3 regions of the Thauera butanivorans genome follow, and region 2 is predicted to be linked to each of the others. Evidence: predicted binding sites of a transcription regulator. Region 2 holds the regulator's gene; each other region holds the start of a gene.
The links. Region 2 encodes sigma-54, which starts transcription at its own class of promoters, with help from an activator protein. Its sites were predicted from a motif close to TGGCACGCTTNCTGCTNA; they were not measured.
Positions count from the first base shown of each region.

Region 1: the regulator sigma-54 is predicted to act here: its motif matches at 4,692-4,709, upstream of glnA (type I glutamate--ammonia ligase).
Region 3: the regulator sigma-54 is predicted to act here: its motif matches at 4,170-4,187, upstream of ACNQFN_RS16295 (phenol hydroxylase subunit).

Region 1 is NZ_CP183038.1:4,156,347-4,163,863, reverse strand. It holds gene ntrC (nitrogen regulation protein NR(I)) at 1-1,379, opposite strand, end outside; gene glnL (nitrogen regulation protein NR(II)) at 1,390-2,481, opposite strand; gene ACNQFN_RS20170 (DUF4124 domain-containing protein) at 2,574-3,062, opposite strand; gene glnA (type I glutamate--ammonia ligase) at 3,197-4,606, opposite strand; gene ACNQFN_RS20160 (cation diffusion facilitator family transporter) at 4,822-6,027, opposite strand; gene ACNQFN_RS20155 (rhodanese-like domain-containing protein) at 6,090-6,542, shown strand; gene nadA (quinolinate synthase NadA) at 6,655-7,517, shown strand, end outside.
Region 2 is NZ_CP183038.1:696,496-704,012, forward strand. It holds gene ilvA (threonine ammonia-lyase, biosynthetic) at 1-443, opposite strand, end outside; gene hprK (HPr(Ser) kinase/phosphatase) at 541-1,488, opposite strand; gene ptsN (PTS IIA-like nitrogen regulatory protein PtsN) at 1,485-1,946, opposite strand; gene hpf (ribosome hibernation-promoting factor, HPF/YfiA family) at 2,191-2,517, opposite strand; gene ACNQFN_RS03390 (RNA polymerase factor sigma-54) at 2,535-3,995, opposite strand; gene lptB (LPS export ABC transporter ATP-binding protein) at 4,002-4,724, opposite strand; gene recX (recombination regulator RecX) at 4,711-5,160, opposite strand; gene recA (recombinase RecA) at 5,181-6,221, opposite strand; gene ACNQFN_RS03410 (CinA family protein) at 6,355-6,852, opposite strand; gene ACNQFN_RS03415 (phosphatidylglycerophosphatase A) at 6,889-7,371, opposite strand; gene thiL (thiamine-phosphate kinase) at 7,436-7,517, opposite strand, start outside.
Region 3 is NZ_CP183038.1:3,361,486-3,369,002, reverse strand. It holds gene hemN (oxygen-independent coproporphyrinogen III oxidase) at 1-53, shown strand, start outside; gene ACNQFN_RS16315 (sulfite exporter TauE/SafE family protein) at 183-893, shown strand; gene ppa (inorganic diphosphatase) at 1,000-1,527, shown strand; gene ACNQFN_RS16305 (sigma 54-interacting transcriptional regulator) at 1,705-3,372, opposite strand; gene ACNQFN_RS16300 (2Fe-2S iron-sulfur cluster-binding protein) at 3,623-3,943, shown strand; gene ACNQFN_RS16295 (phenol hydroxylase subunit) at 4,239-4,502, shown strand; gene ACNQFN_RS16290 (aromatic/alkene monooxygenase hydroxylase subunit beta) at 4,535-5,530, shown strand; gene ACNQFN_RS16285 (MmoB/DmpM family protein) at 5,542-5,811, shown strand; gene ACNQFN_RS16280 (aromatic/alkene/methane monooxygenase hydroxylase/oxygenase subunit alpha) at 5,838-7,391, shown strand; gene ACNQFN_RS16275 (phenol hydroxylase subunit P4) at 7,454-7,517, shown strand, end outside.

The sequences.
Region 1 (7,517 bases), 1.2 Mb from region 2:
CCGAGCTCCTGGATCTTCCTGCTGATGGTGTTGCGGCCGATGCCCAGCAACTGTGCCGCCTCGATGCGGCGGCCGCCGGTGGCGGCGAGCGCGCGGCGGATCAGGGTGCGCTCGAAAGTATGGGTGAGCTGTTCGAACACCGTCCCCGGCGCTGCGGCGATCAGGCGGTCGGCTTCGCCGGCGAGGCCGTCGATCCAGCTCGTCGGCACTTCGCGCATCGGCTGGCTGCGGATCTCGGACGGCAGGTCGGCGACTTCGATCACCTGGGCCGGCGCCATCACCGTCAGCCAGTGGCACAGGTTCTCGAGCTGGCGCACGTTGCCGGGAAAAGGCTGCGACTGCAGGTACTCGATCGCCGCGTCCGAGATGCTCTTGCGCTCGACGCCGAGCTCCTGCGCGCTCTTCTGCAGGAAGTGGCGCACCAGCAGCGGGATGTCCTCGCGCCGTTCGCGCAGCGGCGGCAGGCGCAGGCGGATGACGTTGAGGCGGTGGAAGAGGTCTTCGCGGAACAGGTTCTGGCGCACCCGTTCCTCGAGGTCCTGGTGGGTGGCGGCAATCACGCGGACGTTGGCGCGGATCGGCTGCTGGCCGCCGACGCGGTAGAAATGGCCGTCGGACAGCACGCGCAGCAGGCGGGTCTGCAGTTCGGCCGGCATGTCGCCGATTTCGTCGAGGAACAGCGTGCCGCCGTCGGCCTGTTCGAAGCGGCCGCGGCGCTGGGCGGCGGCACCGGTGAAGGCGCCGCGCTCGTGGCCGAACAGTTCGGATTCGAGCAGGTCGCGCGGAATCGCCGCGGTGTTGATGGCGATGAAGGGCGCGTCGCGCCGCGGACTGTGGCGGTGCAGCGCGCGTGCCACCAGTTCCTTGCCGCTGCCGGATTCGCCGTTGATCAGCACCGTGGCGTGAGACTGTGCGAGGCGGCCGATGGCGCGGAACACTTCCTGCATGGCCGGCGCCTGGCCGAGGATCTCGGGCGCGAGCGCGGACTCCTCCGAGCCGCTCTTCTCGGGCATGCCCTGTTCCAGTGCGCGCCTGACCAGCGTCACCGCCTGATCGACGTCGAAGGGCTTGGGCAGGTATTCGAAGGCGCCGCCCTGGAAGGCCGACACCGCGCTGTCGAGGTCGGAGTAGGCGGTCATGATGATGACCGGCAGCTGGGCATGGCGCTCCTTGACCTTCTGCAGCAGGTCAAGGCCTGATTCGCCCGGCATGCGGATGTCGGACAGCATCACCGCAGGCGGCTGGCCGCTGCGGTCGAGCTCTTCCAGCGCCTCGCTGGCGGAGCTGAAGCTGCGATGGGGGATGTCCTCGCGGCTCAATGCCTTCTCGAGGACCCAGCGGATGGAGCGATCGTCGTCGATGATCCAGACTTTGTTCATGTCGTATGCACTATTCTGGTGCGCTGCCGGCGGCCAGCGCACGATCGGAGATCGGCAGCAGGATCGTGAAGCAGGTGCGCCCCGGACGGCTATCCACCTCGATCATGCCCTGATGTTGCTCGATGAAGCTCTGGGCCAGCGACAGGCCCAGGCCGCTGCCACCTTCCCGGCCCGAGATCAGCGGATAGAAGATCTTGTCGTGGATCTCCGCCGGAATGCCGGGGCCGTTGTCGATCACTTGCAATTCCAGTGCCAGCTTGTAGCGCCGCTTGGCCAGCGTGACCTGGCGGGCCACCCGGCTGCGCAGATGGATCTCGCCCGCCCCCTCCAGCGCCTGGGCGGCGTTGCGCACGATGTTCAGGATGGCCTGGATCAGCTGTTCGCGGTCGGCGGTGATGTCGGGCAGGCTCAGGTCGTAGTCGCGCCGGATCTCGAGCGCCGGGAATTCGGCCAGGATCAGGCGGCGCACGCGTTCGAGCACGTCGTGGATGTTCAGCGGTGCCGGCCGCATCATCGAGTGCGAGTTCAGCAGCCGGTTCATCAGGCCCTGCAGGCGGTCGGCTTCGGCGATGATGACTTCGGTGAATTCGCGCAGTTGCGGATCGTCCAGTTCGTGCTGCAGCAGCTGTGCCGAGCCGCGGATGCCGCCCAGCGGATTCTTGATCTCGTGCGCCAGGTTGCGGATCAGTTCGCGGTTGGCCTGTTGCTGCTGCAGCAACTGCTCTTCGCGCGCCACGCGCAGCTGGGCGTCGATCGGGCGGAATTCCAGCAGCAGGCGGACGCCGTCGGTCTCGACCGGGCTGACGGTGCAGTCGAGCCGGATCGGCTCCGCGTTGCCGCGCGAGATCGTGATGTCCTGGCCGGTGTAGCTCCAGTTGGTGTGGAGGGCGTTTTCCAGCGCCGAGCCGAGCCCGGGCGGCGTGCCGAGCAGGCGGCTCAGGGGTTGCTCCAGCAGCTTGCGCCGGCTGATCGCGAACAGGTTCTCGGCGCCGGGATTGATGTAGCGGATGACCAGCCTTTCATCGATCAGCACGACGGCCGACGACAGCAGTTCGAGGCCGGCGAAAGGGCCGGTGACGATGGGGGGAGGATGCTTCGGCATGTGCGCGTCCTGTTTGTCTCCAGGGTGACACGCAAGATACGCGCCAGAAAACCCTCATGGCGCAGCCAGCCGTGGCGCGGCGTTTCGCCGGCTCACCGCAGGCCGGAAATCTCCCGGCGCAGGGCTTCGATGTTGCGCTTGTGCAGCTCGACCTTGTCCTTGTACGGCTGCAGGCGGTCGAGCACTTTCTGGTAGTTGCGTTCGTCGCCGAGGCGGATCGATTCCTGTTCGGCCAGCGCGGCTTCGGCTGCCGCCAGCGCGGTTTCCTCGTTTTCCAGCTCGGACTGCAGCACCTGGCGGCGGCTGTCGTCGCGGGCGCGCTGGTCGTCGGGGCTGACCCGGGGGAAGTTCGACGGCGAGGAGGACGGCGTGGTGCCCGGCGTCGTCGCCGGGCGGCGCACCGGGGCAGGCACGGTCGATACCGACTGGCCGGTATCGAGCGCGGTACAGCCGCGCGCTGCGCTGGGGTCGTTGGTGTAGGTCACGCGGCCTTCGGCGTCGATGCACTTGTAGACCGCTGCCTGGGCGGGCAGGGCGGTGTGGAGCAGCAGGGTCAGCGGGAGGATTCGAAGCAGGCGCATGCTGGTGTTCGTCGGTTCGCTGCGCCGGACGGGGTCGGACCGGCGCCATTCTGATGGAATGGTGGCTCGATTAGACCCCATAAAAAAAGGACGGGCAATGCCCGTCCTCTCCGGCTTGTGCAGTAGTCCTCGGGTCAGAGGCTATAGTACATGTCGAATTCCACCGGGTGGGTGGTGACGCGCATGCGGTTGACTTCCTCCATCTTCAGCTCGATGTAGGCGTCGATGAAGTCGTTGGAGAACACGCCGCCGCGGGTCAGGAACTCGCGGTCCTTGTCGAGGTAGTCCAGCGCCTGGTCGAGGCTGGTGCACACGGTCGGGATCAGCGCGTCTTCTTCCGGCGGCAGGTCGTACAGGTTCTTGTCGGCCGGATCGCCCGGGTGGATCTTGTTCTGGATGCCGTCCAGGCCCGCCATCAGCAGCGCGGCAAAGCACAGGTAGGGGTTGGCCAGCGGGTCCGGGAAGCGCGCCTCGATGCGGCGGCCCTTCGGGTTGGCGACGTAGGGGATGCGGATCGAAGCCGAACGGTTGCGGGCCGAGTAGGCCAGCTTGGTCGGCGCCTCGTAGTGCGGCACCAGGCGCTTGTACGAGTTCGTGCCCGGGTTGGTGATCGCGTTCAGCGCGCGGGCGTGCTTGATGATGCCGCCGATGTAGTACAGCGCGGTTTCCGACAGGCCGGCGTAGCCGTTGCCGGCGAACAGGTTCTGGCCGTCCTTCCAGATCGACTGGTGCACGTGCATGCCGGAGCCGTTGTCGCCGACGATGGGCTTGGGCATGAAGGTCGCGGTCTTGCCGTACTGGTGGGCGACGTTGTGCACGATGTACTTCAGCACCTGGGTCCAGTCGGCGCGCTTGGTCAGCGTGCTGAACTTGGTGCCGATCTCGCACTGGCCGGCATTGGCGACTTCGTGGTGATGCACTTCGACCGGTACGCCGCAGGCTTCGAGTGCCAGCACCATGGCGGCGCGGATGTCGTTCAGGCTATCGACCGGCGGCACCGGGAAGTAGCCGCCCTTGACGCGCGGACGGTGGCCGGTGTTGCCGCCTTCGAACTTGTCGGCGGTGGACCAGGCGGCCTCTTCCGAGATGATCTTGCTGTAGACGCCGGACATGTCGACCGACCATTCGACCGAGTCGAAGATGAAGAACTCGGGCTCGGGGCCGAAGAAGGCGGTGTCGCCGATGCCGGTGCTCTTCAGGTAGGCCTCGGCGCGCTTGGCGATCGAGCGCGGGTCGCGGTCGTAGCCCTTGCCGTCGGACGGCTCGATGACGTCGCAGGTCACCACCAGCGTGGTTTCGTCGAAGAAGGGGTCGATGTAGGCGGACGCGGGTTCCGGCATCAGGATCATGTCCGAAGCCTGGATGCCCTTCCAGCCGGCCAGCGAGGAGCCGTCGAAGGGGTGGCCGTGCTCGAAGTGCTCTTCCTCGAAAGCGGAAACCGGCAGGCCGACGTGGTGTTCCTTGCCGCGGGTATCGGTGAAGCGCAGATCCACGAAGCGGACTTCGTTTTCCTGGATCATCTTCATGACGTCTTGGGCGTTCATGTTCACTCCTGATGAGATGAGGCGTTGGTTGCGTAGTGGTTTGCACACCGGTACTGGACCCGTGAGCGGGAATTCGTCGTTCGAGTAAGCATCAAGCGTGCCAGGCATAATTCCTGTCCGCGGCTCATTGTGCCACAAGGGCTGATGCGCAATGGCGGTGCCATCCCGCCAGGGGAATGCACCATGGCAGTGCCTGATTCACGCCACATGCACCATCATGGTGCGATTTGCTGAAAGAAGCGGATCGAACGGTATTCGGCATGTGCTTCCAGCCAGGCTTCGGTGCGCCGGCGAAGCGCTTCCAGTTGCCCGGCAGGCACGGCGGCAGGCAGCAGCACCTCGACGTCGATCCGCTTGCCCAGGTAGTGGATCTGTATCCGCAGGGGGGCGGGGGCATCGCTGCCGGGCCCGATGCCGAGCAACTGGCCGATCGCGGCGGCGACGTCCTTGCGCGCGGGCAGCGGGCCGGCAGGCATCGCCCGTGGACCGCCGTCGTCCTCGGGGTCGATATGCACCAGCATGTCCTGTATTTCGGGGTGGGCCGCGCGCACGTGAAGGTAAACCTCGTCCGACACCCGATGGCCTTCGGATACCGTCAGCCGCGGTTCGACCTGCACGTGGGCGTCGCACAGCACCCGGCCGGCCATGCGCCGTGTGCGCATGTCGTGCAGGCCGATGACGCCGGGCGTCGCTTCGATGGTTTCCCGGATGCGCGCCAGTTCGTCTTCCGACAAGCCGGTATCGATCAGTTCCCGGATGGCCTTCCAGGCCAGGCGGACCCCCATGCCCACGATCAGGAAGCCCACCAGCGCGGCGGCCAGCGGCTCGAGGAAAGGGTAGCCCGCCAGGCTGCCGCCGATGCCGATCGCCACCACCAGCGATGATGCCGCGTCCGAGCGCGCATGCCAGGCGTTGGCTTCCAGCAGCGGCGCCTTCAGCCGCCGCGCGGCGGCCAGCGTGTAGCGGAACAGGCCTTCCTTGGCGGCCAGGGTCAGCAATGCCATCGCGAGGGCGGCCGGATGCAGGTCCGGCAAGGCGTCCATGTGCTGCAGGCGCAGCCCCGAGCTCCACAGGAAACCGATGCCGACTGCCGCGAGCACGGCGCCGAGCAGCATTGTCATGACCGTTTCGATGCGGCCGTGGCCGTAAGGGTGGTTGCTGTCGGCCGGGTCGGCGCCGCGGCGGCCGGCGAACAGTACCAGCACGTCGGTGACCAGATCGGACAGCGTGTGGGCCGCATCCGCCACCAGGCTGAAGGCATTGGCGAACAGGCCGACGGTGATCTGCGCGAGCGAAAGCAGCGCGTTGGTGGCAATGGCGATCAGCGTGGTGCGCTGGATGCCCCGGCTGCGCACGGCCTCGTCGCCGTTCGGCGGCAACGGTGCGCGGGCTGTGGGCGGGTGCGGATGAGCGTGGTTCATGCGGGAGCCTGGGAAGGACGCGCTATACTTCGCGCGATACACGATTCTAGACGGATGCTCGCATGGGAACCCTGTCCGACCTGCTGGCGCTGGCCCGCCAGCGCGCCGCAGACCTCGAACTGCCCTACCAGGGTGCGCTGACGCCGGCCGAAGCTTGGCAGGTGCTGCAGCTCGCGCCGGGCGCCAGGCTGGTCGACGTGCGCACGCGTGCCGAGCTCGACTGGGTCGGACGGGTGCCCGGAGCGGTCGAGATCGAGTGGCTGTCCTGGCCCGGTATGCAGCGCAATGCCAATTTCGTCAATCAGCTCAAGCACCAGGTCGATGCCGAGGCGCTGGTGATGTTCCTGTGCCGCTCCGGCGGCCGCTCCGACGATGCCGCCCGCGTGGCGGTCGAAGCCGGCTACAGCAACTGCTACAACGTGCTCGAAGGCTTCGAAGGCGACAAGGACGCCAACGGCCAGCGCAACAGGGTAGGCGGCTGGCGCCATGCCGGCCTGCCCTGGCGGCAGGGCTGAGCTTTTCCTTACAATCCGGGCGCCCGCCACCGGAACCCCTCCGGGCGAGGCTGCTCCGAGTCACGAAGGCCGACAGGCCTGCATCCCTTCCTACAGGAACCGGACCCGCATCATGCAAGTAGCCACCATCAGCTTCGACCGCTTCAACGCGCTCGCCGACGACGAGGCGCAGGAGCGCATCCGTGCCGCCCGCGCCCGCCTCGGCGATCGCGCGGTGCTGCTGTGCCACCACTACCAGCGTGCCGACGTCTACCAGCACGCCGACCTCACCGGAGATTCGCTCAAGCTGGCCCGCCTGGCCTCGCAGACCGAAGCCGAGTACATCGTCTTCTGCGGCGTGCACTTCATGGCCGAAGTCGCCGACATCCTGTCCAAGCCAAGCCAGGTCGCCATCCTGCCCGACCTCGCCGCCGGCTGTTCGATGGCCGACATGGCCAACCTGGCCAAGGTCGAGCGCTGCTGGCGCGAGCTTGCCGAAGTGCTGGACAAGCCCGACGAACTGATCACGCCGGTCACCTACATCAACTCCGCCGCCGACCTGAAAGCCTTCTGCGGCGAGCACGGTGGCATCGTCTGCACCTCGACCAACGCGCCCACCATCCTCGACTGGGCCTTCGCCAAGCGCGAGAAGGTGCTGTTCTTCCCCGACCAGCACCTCGGCCGCTGGACCGGCTTCAAGAAAGGCATCCCGCTCGACGAAATGGTGGTGTGGGATCCCGACCTCGAATACGGCGGCCTCACGCCCGAGCAGATCCGCAGCGCGAAGATCCTGCTGTGGAAGGGACACTGCTCGGTGCACCAGATGTTCCAGCCGGTGCATATCGACCGCTGGCGCGAGAAGAACCCGGGCGGCCTGGTGATCTCGCACCCCGAAAGCAGCCTCGACGTGTGCCGCAAGTCCGACTATGTCGGCTCGACCGAGTACATCATCAACACCATCACCGCCGCGCCCGAAGGCACGCGCTGGCTGGTGGG
Region 2 (7,517 bases):
TAGGGATGGACGAAAGTCAGCTTCTCGCTCTTTTCCAGTTCCTGCGCATGGGCGTAGGCGTCGGAATAGGATTCGCCGGCGAGCACGACTTCGCCGCCGCGCGCCTTGACCGCGTCGATCTTGATCTGGGGCGTGGTGCTGGGCATCACGATGACGGCGCGGGTGCCGAGCCGTGCCGCCGACAAGGCGACGCCTTGGGCGTGGTTGCCGGCCGAGGCGCAGATGACGCCGCGCTTCAGGGCCTGCGGCGACAGCCGCGCCATCTTGTTGTAGGCGCCGCGGATCTTGAAGCTGAACACCGGCTGCATGTCCTCGCGCTTGAGATGGATGCGGTTATGCACGCGCGCGGACAGGTTGGCGGCGAGATCGAGCGGCGTCTCGACGGCGACGTCGTAGACGTGGGCGTTGAGAATGCGCTCGAGGTAATCCGTGGGGGTGCTCATCGAAGGCTCGCGGGGCAGCAAAGCCGTCGAGGTTAGCAGCCGATGCGGCACTGCGGCAATAGCACCGCCGATAGGCCGCTTGCCGGCCGGGGCGTGCTTACGCCGCGCCGTCGCCGTCGGCGGCGCTCATCGCCTGCATCTGGCGGTCGATGAATTCCTGCATCGCGTCGATGCCGCGCAACTGCAGGATGGTCGAGCGCACGGCGGCTTCGAGCAGCACCGCGAGGTTGCGGCCCGCGGCGACGGGCAGCACCACGCGCATGACCTTGACGCCGAGGATGTCCTTCACTTCCTGCTGCACCGGCAGCCGGCTCGGGTCGCCGTCGCCGGGCTGGCGGCGTTCGAGATGGCAGACCAGGCGCAGGCGCATCTTCCGGCGGCAGGCGGTCTCGCCGAAGATGGTGCGGATGTTGAGGATGCCGAGGCCGCGGACTTCGATGAAGTCCTGCAGCATCGGCGGACAGCGGCCCTCCAGCACGGTCGGGGCGATGCGCGAGAACTCGACGACGTCGTCGGCGACCAGGCCGTGGCCGCGCGAGATCAACTCGAGCGCGAGCTCGGATTTCCCCGCGCCGGAGTCGCCGGTGATCAGCACGCCGACGCCGAGCACGTCCATGAAGACGCCGTGCAGCGAGATCTTCTCGGCCAGCTCGCGCGACAGGTAGAGCCGCAGCTGGTCGATGACGCTGGCCGAAGGCTGGGGGGTGGTGAAGAGCGCGACGTCGTGCGCTTCGCAGACGCCGCGGATGATGTTCGACACCGCGCAGCCGTCGGCGACGATGATCGCCGGCGGCTGGCTGGACAGGATCTCGTTGAGGTGGTGGGCGACCTTGTCGGTGGTCTGGCGCTGGGCCCAGGCCAGTTCGGCGGCGCCGACGATCTGCAGCCGGGAAGGATGGATCAGGTTCAGGTGGCCGACGAGGTCGGCCGGCCAGATCCGTTCTTCGGCCACCGCCAGCACGGCATCCAGCCGTCCGCTGACATGGCTGAGCTGAAGGAGCTCCCGTTCAGCCTCGAACAGCCGCGCGACGCTGGTCTGCCTCATTCATCGGCGCCCCAGTTCACGAACAGCTTGTGGATGTGCGCGGCGTCGGGTGCGTCCAGCAGGGCCTCGCGGAATTCGCGGTCGCTGAACATCTGCGCCAGTTCGGACAACAGCTGCAGATGGGTCTCGTTGGCCTGTTCGGGCACCAGCAGCACGAACAGCATGCTGACCGGCTTGCCGTCGGGCGAATCGAACTGAACCGGCGCCGCCAGGCGGAGAAAGGCGCCCGCCGCGTCCTTGAGGCCCTTGATGCGGCCGTGGGGAATGGCGATACCCTGGCCGAGGCCGGTGGAGCCGAGCCGTTCGCGGGCGAACAGGCTGTCGAATACGAGGCTCTGGGCGATGCCTTGGTTGTTCTCGAACAGCAGGCCTGCTTGTTCGAAGACGCGCTTCTTGCTGCTGGCGTCCAGATCGACCACCACGTTCGACAGTGGCAGGAGTTGAGATATCAGGCTCATTCGCTATGGAGCTTGCGCAGCGCCGTTACCGCTGGCGCCACGTTGGGCGACGGGGGTTGGACCGGGGTGCGTTGAAGCCGCGTCTTGATAAACGCGCGCATTATAACCACACCCCGGAAGGAAAGCCGCAAGAGACGATCCACCGGTTCGCCTTCGAAGCGATGACCGCGTTGCCCAGCCTTGCCGTGCAATGAGCACCGTCTGCGGCTTCGCGTCTTGTCCTCGCTTCGAATGCAAGCCGGTATCAGGCCTCGGGCGGCGCCTGGTGCTTCAGGGCTTCGTGGTTGTGGTCGGCCATTTTCTGCTTGTACTTCTGGACCTGGCGATCGAGCTTGTCGGCCATCGCGTCGATGGCGGCGTACAGGTCGGTATCCTCGCTTTCGACGAAAATGTCCTTGCCGCGCACGTGCAGCGTGACTTCGGCCTTCTGCTGCAGCTTTTCGACCGAGAGGATCACCGCCACGCTGGTGACGTTGTCGAAGTGGCGGATGACGCGGTCGAGCTTGGCGCCGACGTAGTCGCGAATGGCCGGCGTGACTTCGACGTGGCGCCCGGTGATGTTGAGATTCATGCTAACTCCTGTTGTTGTCAGATCGATTTGCGCAAACTGACCGGCGGGATATTGAGTGATTCGCGGTATTTCGCGATGGTGCGACGTGCGACCACGATACCCTGCTGGCCCAGAACTTCTGCAATTCGTGCGTCGGACAAGGGTTTCTTCCTGTCCTCTGCGTCCACCAGCTGGCGGATCAGTGCGCGGATTGCCGTTGAGGAAGCTGCTCCGCCGGTGTCGGTGGAAACGTGGCTGCCAAAGAAATACTTGAGTTCGAACACGCCACGCGGTGTCGCCATGTACTTCTGCGTGGTGACGCGTGATACGGTGGATTCGTGCAGCTCGAGCTGGTCTGCGATCTCCCGGAGGGTCAGTGGCCTCATCGCCACGTCACCATGATCGAAGAACTGTCTTTGCTGGTCAACGATGGCCTGGGACACGCGCAGGATGGTGTCGAAGCGCTGCTGCACGTTCTTGATCAGCCAGCGTGCCTCCTGGAGCTGGCCGGTGAGTCCGCCGCCCTGTCCCCTGTTCTGCTGCAGCAGGCTGGCGTACAGGCGATTGACGCGCAGGCGCGGCATCGCCTCCTGGTTCAGGCTCACGCTCCAGCGCCCGCGGACCTTGCGCACGACGACGTCGGGCAGCACGTAGCGCGTTTCGGAAGCCGAGTGGCGCAGGCCGGGATGCGGGTCCAGGCTGCAGATCAGGGCGTGCGCGGCGCGCAGTTCGTCGTCGTTGCAGCCGGTCAGCTTCTTCAGGCGGACGAAGTTGCGTTCGGCCAGCAGTTCGAGGTGCCCGTCGACGATCTCGAGCGCCAGCATCTGGATCGAGCTTTCGGGCATCGCGCGCAGCTGCAGCGCCAGGCACTCCTGCGGCGTGCGGGCGCCGATGCCCGCCGGGTCGAGGTTCTGCACGTGGCGCAGCGCGATCGACAGATCGTCGAGGTCGATCTCGAGCTCGGGCGGCAGCAGTTCGAGCAGTTCCTCGAGCGGCTGGTACAGGTAGCCGTCGTCGTCGAGCGCTTCGATGATGAAGCGCACCAGTGCGCGGTCGAGGTCGTTCAGCGGCGACAGCGCGACCTGCTGGTCGAGGTGTTCGCGCAGCGACAGCTCGGCGGCCTGGATTTCCTGGAAGTCGACGTCGTCGTCATCGTCGCGCTTGGCCGAGGTGCCGGTGCCGACGTTCGACCAGTCGATGCCTTCGTCGCCGCCTTCGCGCTCGGCTGTACCGCCGTTGTCGCCGTCGCCGCCCCCGTCGGTGTCGGCTTCGCGCTGCTGTTCACGCTCGCGCTCGGCCGGCGAGGAACTGGTTGAGGGTTCGAGCCTGGGCGGCGGCTCGTCGAATTCCTCGCGCTCCAGCATCGGATTCTCGAGCAGGAAGCGCTCGATCTCCTGGTTCAGCTCGATCGTCGACAACTGCAGCAGCTTGATCGACTGCTGCAGTTGCGGCGTCAGCGTGAGGTGCTGGGAAAGCTTGAGCTGGAGACTGGGTTTCATCCTGGACTAGAGGCGGAAATGCTCGCCGAGGTAGACCTGGCGGACTTTTTCGTTGGCGATGATCTCGCCCGGCTGGCCGCTGGCGAGCACGCGGCCTTCGCTGATGATGTAGGCGCGGTCGCAGATGCCGAGCGTCTCGCGGACGTTGTGGTCGGTGATCAGCACGCCGATGCCGCGTTCCTTGAGGAAGCGGATGATCTTCTGGATGTCGATCACCGCGATCGGATCGACGCCGGCGAAGGGCTCGTCGAGCAGGATCAGGCGCGGGTCGGTGGCCAGCGCGCGCGCGATCTCGCAGCGGCGGCGCTCGCCGCCCGACAGCGAGATGGCGGTGTTGTCGCGCAGATGGCTGATGCCGAGCTCTTCGAGCAGCTCCTGCAGGCGCTCGTCCACCTGGCGGTTCTCGAGCCCCTGAAGCTCCAGCACGGCGCGGATGTTCTCGGCCACGGTGAGCTTGCGGAACACGCTCATTTCCTGCGGCAGGTAGGACAGGCCCAGCCGCGCCCGGGCGTGGATCGGCAGGTGGGTCAGGTCCTTGCCGTCGAGGCCGATCTGGCCGCCGTCGGCGCGCACCAGGCCGACGATCATGTAGAAGCAGGTGGTCTTGCCGGCGCCGTTGGGGCCGAGCAGGCCGACGACCTCGCCCGAGCCGACTTCGAAACCGACGTCATGTACGACGGTGCGTGCCTTGTAGCGCTTTTGCAGGCCAGCGACCTTAAGCAGACTCATCGTGGGGCTCTTTCAGCAGCTTGCGGATCAGGTCGGGTGCGAAGCCGCGGGTTTGCAGGAAGCGCGCCTGCCGCGCCCATTCGCGGGCATCGGCGGGCGGCGTGGTGAAGCGGCTGCGCAGCACGCTGCGCGCACGCTCCGATTCCGATTCTGCACATTCGCTGGCGATTGCCTCGTCGACCAGGTCACGGTCGAGGCCACGCCGCGCCATTTCGCTGCGCAGGCGGCTGGCGCCGAAGCGCGCCGCCTTGCTGCGCACGAAAGCCTGGGCGAAGCGTTCGTCGGACTGCAGGCCGAGCTCGCCCATGCGTTCGATCACCGCCCGGATCTCGTCCTCGTCGCCGTAGGCCGCGAGCTTCTTCGCCAGTTCGGCGCGAGAGTGGTCGCGGCGGGCGAGGTGGCGCAGGGCGCGTTCGCGCAGGCTCGGTTCAGCCATGGCAGCCGCTGGTGTCCCTGTCAGGCCTCGTCCGCCGCGACGGCCGGGGCTGCGCCGCCCGACGGCATTTCGGGCAGGCTGACGGCGGCACGGACCTTGTTCTCGATCTCGCGTGCCAGCGCCGGGTTGTTGCGCAGGAACTCGCGCGAGTTGTCCTTGCCCTGGCCGATCTTGTCGCCGTTGTAGGAATACCATGCGCCGGACTTGTCGACGATCTTGTGCACCACGCCGAGGTCGATGATCTCGCCTTCGCGCGAGATGCCTTCGCCGTACAGGATGTCGAAGTGCGCTTCCTTGAACGGCGGTGAGACCTTGTTCTTGACGACCTTGACGCGGGTCTCGGAGCCGACCACCTCGTCGCCCTTCTTGATCGTGCCGGTGCGGCGGATGTCCATGCGCACCGAGGCGTAGAACTTCAGCGCGTTGCCGCCGGTGGTGGTCTCGGGGCTGCCGAACATGACGCCGATCTTCATGCGGATCTGGTTGATGAAGATCACCAGCGTGTTGGTGCGCTTGATGTTGGCGGTCAGCTTGCGCAGCGCCTGCGACATCAGGCGGGCCTGCAGGCCGGGCAGCTGGTCGCCCATCTCGCCTTCGATTTCGGCCTTGGGCGTCAGCGCGGCGACCGAGTCGACGACGACGATGTCGACGCCGCCCGAGCGCACCAGCATGTCGGCGATCTCGAGCGCCTGTTCGCCGGTGTCGGGCTGCGAGATCAGCAGGTCCTCGATATTGACGCCGAGCTTCTCGGCGTAGCCGACGTCGAGCGCATGCTCGGCGTCGATGAAGGCGGCGGTACCGCCGAGCTTCTGCATCTCGGCGATGACCTGCAGCGTCAGCGTGGTCTTGCCGGAGGATTCAGGACCGTAGATCTCGACCACGCGGCCGCGCGGCAGGCCGCCGAGGCCGAGTGCGATGTCGAGGCCGAGCGAGCCGGTGGAGACGGTCTGGATGTCGCGCTCGACGTTGCCGTCGCCCATGCGCATGATCGAGCCCTTGCCGAACTGCTTTTCGATCTGCGAGAGCGCGGCGGCGAGTGCCTTGGCCTTGTTGTCGTCCATGAAAACTTTTCCTGAGTGATGGGCGGATTATGGCACAGAGCTTGCAGGGATTTTCGGCGGCGAGCTGTCGCAGCCCTGAACAAGGTCTCTGACGGCGTCAGCTTAGCATCTGTATTTATATACAGCAAATATGTCATGCAATATCCGCGCCAGCCAGTTCGATCAAGCGGCGCAGCGCCTGGATGACGGTCTGGCGCCGCACTGCCTCGCGGTCGCCGGCCAGCTGCAGCGTCTGCACCAGCGTGGCCGCGCCGCGCCGCGCCCAGGCCACGCACACCATGCCGACGGGCTTTGCCGGCGTGCCGCCGCCGGGGCCGGCGACGCCGGAAACGGCGATCGCGACGTCTGCCGTGCTGTGGATCAGCGCGCCTTCCGCCATTTCGGTGACGGTCGCTTCGCTGACGGCGCCATGCGCTTCGAGGGTCGTGGCGGCGACGCCCAGCATGTCGGTCTTGGCCGCGTTGGAATAGGTCACGAAGCCGCGGTCGAACCAGGCCGAGCTGCCGCTGGTGGCGGTGACGGTCGCCGCGATCCAGCCGCCGGTGCAGGATTCCGCGGTGGCCAGCAGCCAGCCCCGCGCGGCCAGCGCGGCACCGGCCGCGGCCGAGAGTTCGTTCAGTTCGCTATCCATCGTTCGCATGTGTGCTGAAGGGGGGACCGGGGCTGGTCAGCGGCCGAACAGCTGGACCAGGATGGCCAGCACGAGCAGGGTGTAGCCGGCGGCGATGATGTCGTCGAACATCACGCCGAAGCCGCCCTTGAAGCTGCGGTCGGCCCAGCGCACCGGCGGCGGCTTGACGATGTCGAAGAAGCGGAACAGCGCCACCGCGACCGCCTGCCAGCCCAGCGTCGCCGGCGTGAATGCCAGCACCAGCCAGATCGCCACCATCTCGTCCCAGACGATGCCGCCGTGGTCGGGCACGCCGAGCGTGCGGCCGGTGCGTTCGGCGGCGAGCACGCCGACGATGAACAGGCTGGCAAGAAAGGCCAGGAAGACGAACTCCGACAGCGGCGCGCTGAGCAGCGGATACAGCGCCCAGCCCAGCAGCGTGCCCGCCGTGCCCGGCGCCCATGGCGACAGGCCGGAGCCGAAGCCGAGCGAGATGAAGTGGGCGGGGTGGCTCATCATCAGTTTCAGAGTGGGGCGCATCGGCTCGCTCCGGAAGGTCGGGGAGGGGGGGGCGGAAGAACGGGCGTGACGGCGGCGGCGATGTTCATGCGAAGTGATCGTAGCCGCTCGGATGCAGGACCTGCTCCTCGCCGTCGGCCGTGCGCAGCAGGCATTCGCCCGCCCGG
Region 3 (7,517 bases), 2.0 Mb from region 2:
ACCGCTACCTGCGTGCAGACCGCGAACGCGCGCGCTACTCGCGCGTGATCTGAGCGACGGGCAGGGGGGGCTCTGCCTGACGGGCGAGCCCGCCTGCGGCACCGCGCCGCAGCAGCGTGCGTGCCGGGGGCGTAGAATAGGCAGCTTTTCTCCCTGGCCCTCTTACCGGTCCTGTTTCGACCATGCCCGAAACCGGCTACTTCGCCGTCTTCCTGATCGGCCTGCTCGGCGGCACGCACTGCGTGTCGATGTGCGGCGGCATCGTCGGCGCGCTCACCGCCCAGGTGCAGCTGCCCGGCCGCAGGCCGCAATGGCCGCTGCACCTGGCCTACAGCGTAGGCCGCATCACCACCTACACCGCGCTGGGCGGCGTGGTGGGCGCGCTGGGTTCGGTCGGCATGCTGTACGACGGCATGCTGCCGGTGCAGATGGGCCTGTACGTGCTCGCCAACCTGATGCTGATCGCGCTCGGCCTCTATCTCACCGGCTTCACCCGCCTGCTGGTGCCGGTCGAGCGTGCCGGCCACGTGCTGTGGCGCCGCATCCAGCCCGCGACACGGCATTTCCTGCCGGCGCGCTCGGTCAAGCAGGCGCTGCCGCTGGGCCTGCTGTGGGGTTTCATCCCCTGTGGCCTGACCTATTCCATCCTGGCGACTGCGCTCGTCACCGGCTCCGGCGTGCGCGGTGCGGGGCTGATGCTCGCCTTCGGCCTCGGAACGCTGCCCAACCTGCTGCTGGCCGGCATGCTGTTCAAGCGTTTCCGTGATTTCACCCGCAATTCCAAGGTGCGTTTCGCCTCCGGCCTACTGGTGCTGGGCTTCGGCGTGTTCGGCCTGATCCACGCGCCCACGCTGGGCGGCGCGCTGTGGGAGGGCGTGGTCTGCCTGACCTGATGCCCCGGCTTTCGTGTTGCCGGAGCGGCTTCGAAGGCGATGATGCAGTGCAAGACAAGCGGATTTCCCCCTATAATCCGCGCACAATTTTCCACGGGAGGGAATCATGGGTTTCGATCTGGTCAGCGCCGGCAAGGACGTGCCGAACGACATCAACGTCATCATCGAGATCTCCGCGCAGGGCGATCCGATCAAGTTCGAAGTAGACAAGGACAGCGGCGCCGTCTTCGTCGACCGCTTCATGGGCACGTCGATGCGTTATCCGCTGAACTACGGCTACGTGCCGCACACCATTGCCGGCGACGGCGATCCGGTGGACGTGCTGGTCGTGACCCCCTTCCCGCTGGCTCCCGGTGTCGTCATCCGCTGCCGTCCGGTCGGCGTGCTGAAGATGGAAGACGAAAGCGGCGTCGATGCCAAGGTCGTGGCCGTGCCGGTGTCCAAGCTGACCCCGCTGTACGACAAGGTCCAGACCACCGACGACCTGCCCGAGCTGCTGATGAAGCAGACCGTGCATTTCTTCGAGCACTACAAGGATCTGGAACCCGGCAAGTGGGTCAAGGTCGTGGGCTGGGGTTCCGTCGAAGAGGCGAAGAAGGAAATCGTCGACGGCCTGGCTGCCGCCAAGAAGTAAGCCGCCCTGTAGTTTCCGGAATACCGGAAACGCCCCTGCGCTCGCCATTGCATGGCAGCAAGCGCAGGGGCGTTTTTCCGTTCAGGCCGGCTCGGTGGCATGGCACGCGAGCAGCCGGCCGACCCGTGATCGATGTCCGGCCTGCCGGGCAAGGGCCCGGGATTCCAGCGCCGTGCCTTAGCCGGCCTGCTTCTTGATCCGATAGTTGAGCTGTGGCCGCGTCATGCCAAGCAGACGGGCGGCGGCGGCCAGATTGCCATTGGCCTGGTCCACTGCGCGATTCAGCAGGTTTTGCTCGAATGCTTCCAGCGAAACGCCGGATGCCAGTACGGCTGCGACCAGATCCTGGGGCGGCCGGTGCGCCGCCTCGAGTTCGCCCCGGGCGCTGAGTGCATGCTCCTGGCTGTCATCGGGCAGGGCGCCGATGAACAGGTGTTCGATTTCGATCAGGCCATTCTGCGGGGCCAGAATGGCTCCGCGTTCGAGGACATTCTCCAGTTCGCGGACGTTGCCGGGCCAGGAGTGCAGCTTCAGCGCGTGCATGGCCTTGTCGCTGATCCCGGCGATGCGCTTGCCGTGCAGCGTCTCGAAGCGGCGGACCAGGGCATCGACGAGGGCCGGAATGTCGCCGGGGCGCTCGCGCAGCGGCGGAATCGTCACCGGATAGACGTTGAGGCGATAGTACAGGTCGCGCCGGAACGTGCCGGCACTGACGGCCTTCTGCAGATCGACATTGGTGGCGGCGACCAGCCGGACGTTGATCTTGCGCGTGCGCTCGTCGCCGAGCCGCTCGATTTCGCCTTCCTGAAGCACGCGCAGCAGCTTTGCCTGCGCGGGGAGGGGCAATTCACCCACTTCGTCGAGAAAGAGCGTGCCGCCATGAGCCCGTTCGAACTTGCCCGCGCGCGAGGCGTGAGCGCCCGTGAAGGCGCCGCGCTCCACGCCGAACAGCTCCGATTCGATCAGTTCGTCGGGCAGGGCTGCGCAATTGACCGCGACGAAGGGGGCATCCTTGCGTGCGCTCATCTCGTGCAGCGTTCTCGCGAAGCGTTCCTTGCCGACGCCGGTTTCACCGAGCAGCAGGACCGAGACGCTGGTCGAGGCAGCGCGGCTGATCAGGTCGTAGGCATGGAGAAAGGATGAACTGCTGCCGATGAGATCGGGTGTCTTGCGCGGGCAGGCGATCGTGTGGCGCATCGCCTCGATTTCCTCGCGCAGTTCGAGCAGGCGTCCGACGATCGAATCGGCTTCGAAATAAGGCCTGAGCTCGTCGGCATCGGGCCATTCCTCGGCGGGTTTGCCGACGATCCTGCAGTTTTCGCAGCCCGTCGCTGCACATTGGGTTTCCTTGAACAGGATGAAGCGCCCCATGAAGGCGCTGGTATAGCCCGAGGCGTAGCCGATCATCATCCAGCACACGGGTTGATCCACTTCCCCGAAGGCCTGGGCGTGGGCCTCGGCTTCCCAGGCATCGTGCCACAGAAATTCAGCGTAGAAAGTGTTGCCCTGCATGTCGAATTCCAGGCGCACCGGTTCGACGCGCGCACATCCTTCGAGCATGTGCAGTTGCGGCCTGACGACGAATGCATCGGCGGGATCGCGTGCCTGGCGCGTCTTGCGCGCAAGCTCCGCGTCGCGCATGCCGGAGGCGAAACCCATCCGTGTAAGGATGCGGCGTGCCTGCTGCTGGCCGACGGAGCCGATCAGTTCCTTGCGCAGTTCGGACATCGCGCCCACATGCAGCAGCAGCATGCGGTGCTCGCTCAGCCAGATATGCCCGTCTTCGGGCGCGAACCGGAGCAGGCTGCGCAGGTCTGCGCTCTCCGGGTATTGGATGGTGGTCACGGATCTCCTCCAGATTGGCGTCACCTCCGCTCTGCCGGCGGCTGGCTCTCCCGGACCCTCGGTACCGTCCGGACACCGGACGAAGCTTAAACGAGTGCTTGTGCCGGGGGGCAGGGAAAACACGATCATAGATAGAATCTCGAGAAAAATAAATGGATGGCATGATTCTTGTATCTGCCGCCATGAGCCGCCGGTCGTGCGGACGAATTGCCGATCGACGGCAAGCACATCGAAAGAGGAGACAGCCCGGATGAGACAGAGATTTGTGGTGGCGATCGAAGGTTGCGGCGAAAGACTCAGCTGCGCGGACAGCGACAACGTGTTGTGTGCCATGGAAGCCCTTGGCCGCAAGGGCATCCCGGTGGGCTGCCGGGGCGGCGGCTGCGGCGTGTGCAAGGTCAGGGTGATGCAGGGGCGCTACCACACGCGCCGCATGAGCCGTAGCTGCGTATCCGAAGCGGAAGAGGCCGCGGGTGTGGTACTGGCCTGCAAGCTTTTTCCCGACAGCGACCTGAGGATCGAGGTGGTCGGCAAGATGGCCAGGGCAGTGTGCGCCGGGGTGGCGAAATGACTGGATGAGTGCCTGAGCGGGCAGGCGGTGCGGCGGGCCGGAAGACGGATGTCTCCGGCCCGTCTTGCTTTCCGGCCGGGATGCTGCATGGCAATAAATCGAATGAATCAAATGATCTATCAAATCAATGAATTGATCATTTGGTGAAGCGCCAGGCAATGGGCGAAGCACGAAGAAATATCGAGATAAACAGTAATCAACATGAAATCTCACGATTTTGCGAGATTGGCACGGAAGTTGTTAATGATGGCTCTGTCGCGATCCCGCATTGATCAAACCGGAGGAGGGGAAGGATATGAAGGATGCCGAGCCTGCGATCGACATCGGCCGGAAGTTCGTGCGCCTCATCGAGCGCAGGCCGGATGGATTCGTCGAGTTCGAGTTCGCCGTCGGCGATCCCGGGCTCTACGCCGAGCTGCTGCTTCCGGCTGAAGCCTACGAATCGTTTTGCCGGGCCAACGACGTCGCTTTTCTGGCGCCCCGGGAAGGGGAATGCGCGGAAGAGGCCGAAGACTGGAACTGGAACCTGCACCAAGCCACGCATCAGCGCTTTCGCTGACTGCGGCCATACAAGCAAAAGGAGGAGCGTCCATGCAGATCGATCTGCGCACCGTGACCATCAAGCCCTTGCGGCACACGTTCGACAACATCGCCCGGCGCATCGGTGCGGACAAGCCGGCATCCCGCTACCAGGAAGGCACGCTGGACATGCAGCAGGAGGCGAACTACCACTATCGCCCGACCTGGGATCCCGATCACCTGATCTACGACCGTGACCGGAGCGCGATCAGGATGGCCGACTGGTACAGCTTCAAGGACCCGCGCCAGTTCTACTACGGTGCCTACACCATTGCCCGGGCCAAGCAGCAGGACACCGCCGAGGCCAATTTCGATTTCGTCGAGAACCGGGGCCTGGCCGCGACGCTGCCGGACGAAATCCGCGACACCGTGCTGGCGCTGCTGATTCCGCTGCGGCATGTGGCCTGGGGCGCCAACATGAACAATGCCGCCGTCTGTGCCTATGGCTACGGCACGGCTTTCACCCAGCCCTGCATCTACCACGCGATGGACCAGCTCGGCATCGCCCAGTACCTGACCCGCGTCGGCCTGCTGCTGGGCGACGTGGATTCGCTCGATGCCGCCAAGCAGGCGTGGATGGAGGACGACACCTGGCAAGGGCTGCGCCGCTACGTCGAGGACACCCTGGTGCTGCGCGACCCGTTCGAGCTGTTCGTGGCGCAGAACGTGGCGCTCGACGGCCTGCTGTATCCGCTGGTGTACGAAACGATCATCGACGACGTGCTCTCGGCCAAGGGCGGCACGCCGGTGGCGATGCTGACCCAGTTCATGACCGACTGGCATGCCGAGACCCGCAAATGGATCGACGCCACGGTCAAGACCGCCGCCGCCGAATCGGCCGGGAACAAGACCGTCCTCGCCGACTGGATCGTGCAGTGGCGCGACCGTGCGGCGGCGGCGCTGCTGCCCGTGTTGCGCATCGCCCTCGGCGAGCGTGCCGACGAACTGACCACCGAAATCGTCCAGCAATTCAACGCACGCATGGCCAAGGCCGGCGTGCCCCTCTGAGGAATTTCCCGATGTCCACCGTATTCATCGCGCTGCAGACCAACGAAGAGACCCGCCAGGTCATCGAGGCCATCGTGCAGGACAATCCCGATGCCGTCGTCAATGAGCAGCCCGCGATGGTGAAGATCGATGCCCAGGACAGGCTGGTCATCCGCCGCGAGACGATCGAGGAGCTGATCGGCCGCCCGTTCGACCTGCAGGAGCTGCAGGTCAATCTGATCACCATGACCGGCAACCTCGACCAGACCGACGACGAGATGGTCCTTTACTGGAACGCCTGAACCGGCACGCCAAGGAGACACGAACCATGGATATGCAAGTCGCCAAGAAGAAACTCGGCCTCAAGGAGCGCTACGCGGTGATGACCCGCGGCCTCGACTGGACGCCCTCCTACCAGAAGATGGAGGACATCTACCCCTACGTCGCCTACGAGGGGATCAAGATCCACGACTGGGACAAATGGGAGGATCCGTTCCGCCTGACGATGGACGCCTACTGGAAGTACCAGGCCGAGAAGGAGCGCAAGCTCTACGCGATCATCGACGCCTTCAACCAGAACAACGGCCACCTCAACGTCACCGACGCGCGCTACATCAACGCCGTCAAGCTGTTCATCAGCGGCATCAGCCCGCTCGAATACGTCGCCCATCGCGGCTTCGCCCATGCCGGCCGCGCCTTCCCCGGGCCGGGGCCGCGCGTCGCCTGCCTGATGCAGTCGATCGACGAGATCCGCCATGCCCAGACCCAGGTGCATTCGATCTCGAACTACAACAAGTACTACAACGGCATGCACGATTTCCATCATGCCCATGACCGCGTGTGGTTCCTGTCGGTGCCCAAGAGCTTCTTCGACGATGCGCTGACCGCGGGCCCGTTCGAGTTCATGGTGGCGATCGGCTTCTCGTTCGAGTACGTGCTGACCAACCTGCTGTTCGTCCCCTTCGTCTCGGGCGCGGCCTACAACGGCGACATGGGCACGATGACCTTCGGCTTCTCGGCGCAGTCCGACGAGGCGCGCCACATGACGCTGGGCCTGGAGGTGATCAAGTTCATCCTCGAGCAGGACCCCGCCAACGTGCCCATCGTGCAGCGCTGGATCGACAAGTGGACCTGGCGCGGCTACCGCGTGCTGACGCTGGTGGCGATGATGATGGACTACATGCTGCCCAAGCGCACGATGAGCTGGAAGGAGGCGTGGGAAATCTATTTCGAGGAGAACGGCGGCGCGCTGTTCAAGGACCTCGCCCGCTACGGCATCACGATGCCCAAGTGCGCCGGGCAGATCGCCCTCGAAAAGGACCATCTGTCGCACCAGGCCTGGAGCACTTTCTACAACTACGCCGCTGCCGCCAACTTCCACACCTGGATGCCGGACGACGACGAGATGAAGTGGCTGGCGAGCAAGTATCCCGACAGCTTCGACAAGCTTTACCGCCCGCGCTACCGGTTCTGGCGCGAGCAGGCGGCCAAGGGCAATCGCTTCTACAGCAAGACGCTGCCGATGCTGTGTCAGGTCTGCCAGATCCCGATGGTCTTCACCGAACCGGGCGAGCCCACCAAGACCTGCTACCGCGAGGTCGACTACAGGGACGACAAGTATCACTTCTGCTCGGATCACTGCAAAAAGATCTTCGAGGACGAACCAGAGAAGTACACCCAGGCCTGGTTGCCGGTGCACCAGATCTACCAGGGCAACTGCTTCCCCGAAGGCACCGATCCGACGGTGGAAGGCTTCGATCCGCTGGCCGAGGTGCTGAAGTTCTACAACCTGGAGCACGGCCGCGACAACCTGGATTTCGAGATCTCGGAAGACAGGAAGAACTTCGCCGAATGGCGCGGCCAGGCGACCAGGAACATCTGAGCATCTCGATGCCGCGGGCGGTTTCCCACCTGCGGCCGACAAAAACACCCAGGAGACACGACATGGCTGTTGCTGCCATCAAAGCCTACGACTTCCCGCCTGCCGACTCGATGGACAAGTTCCACG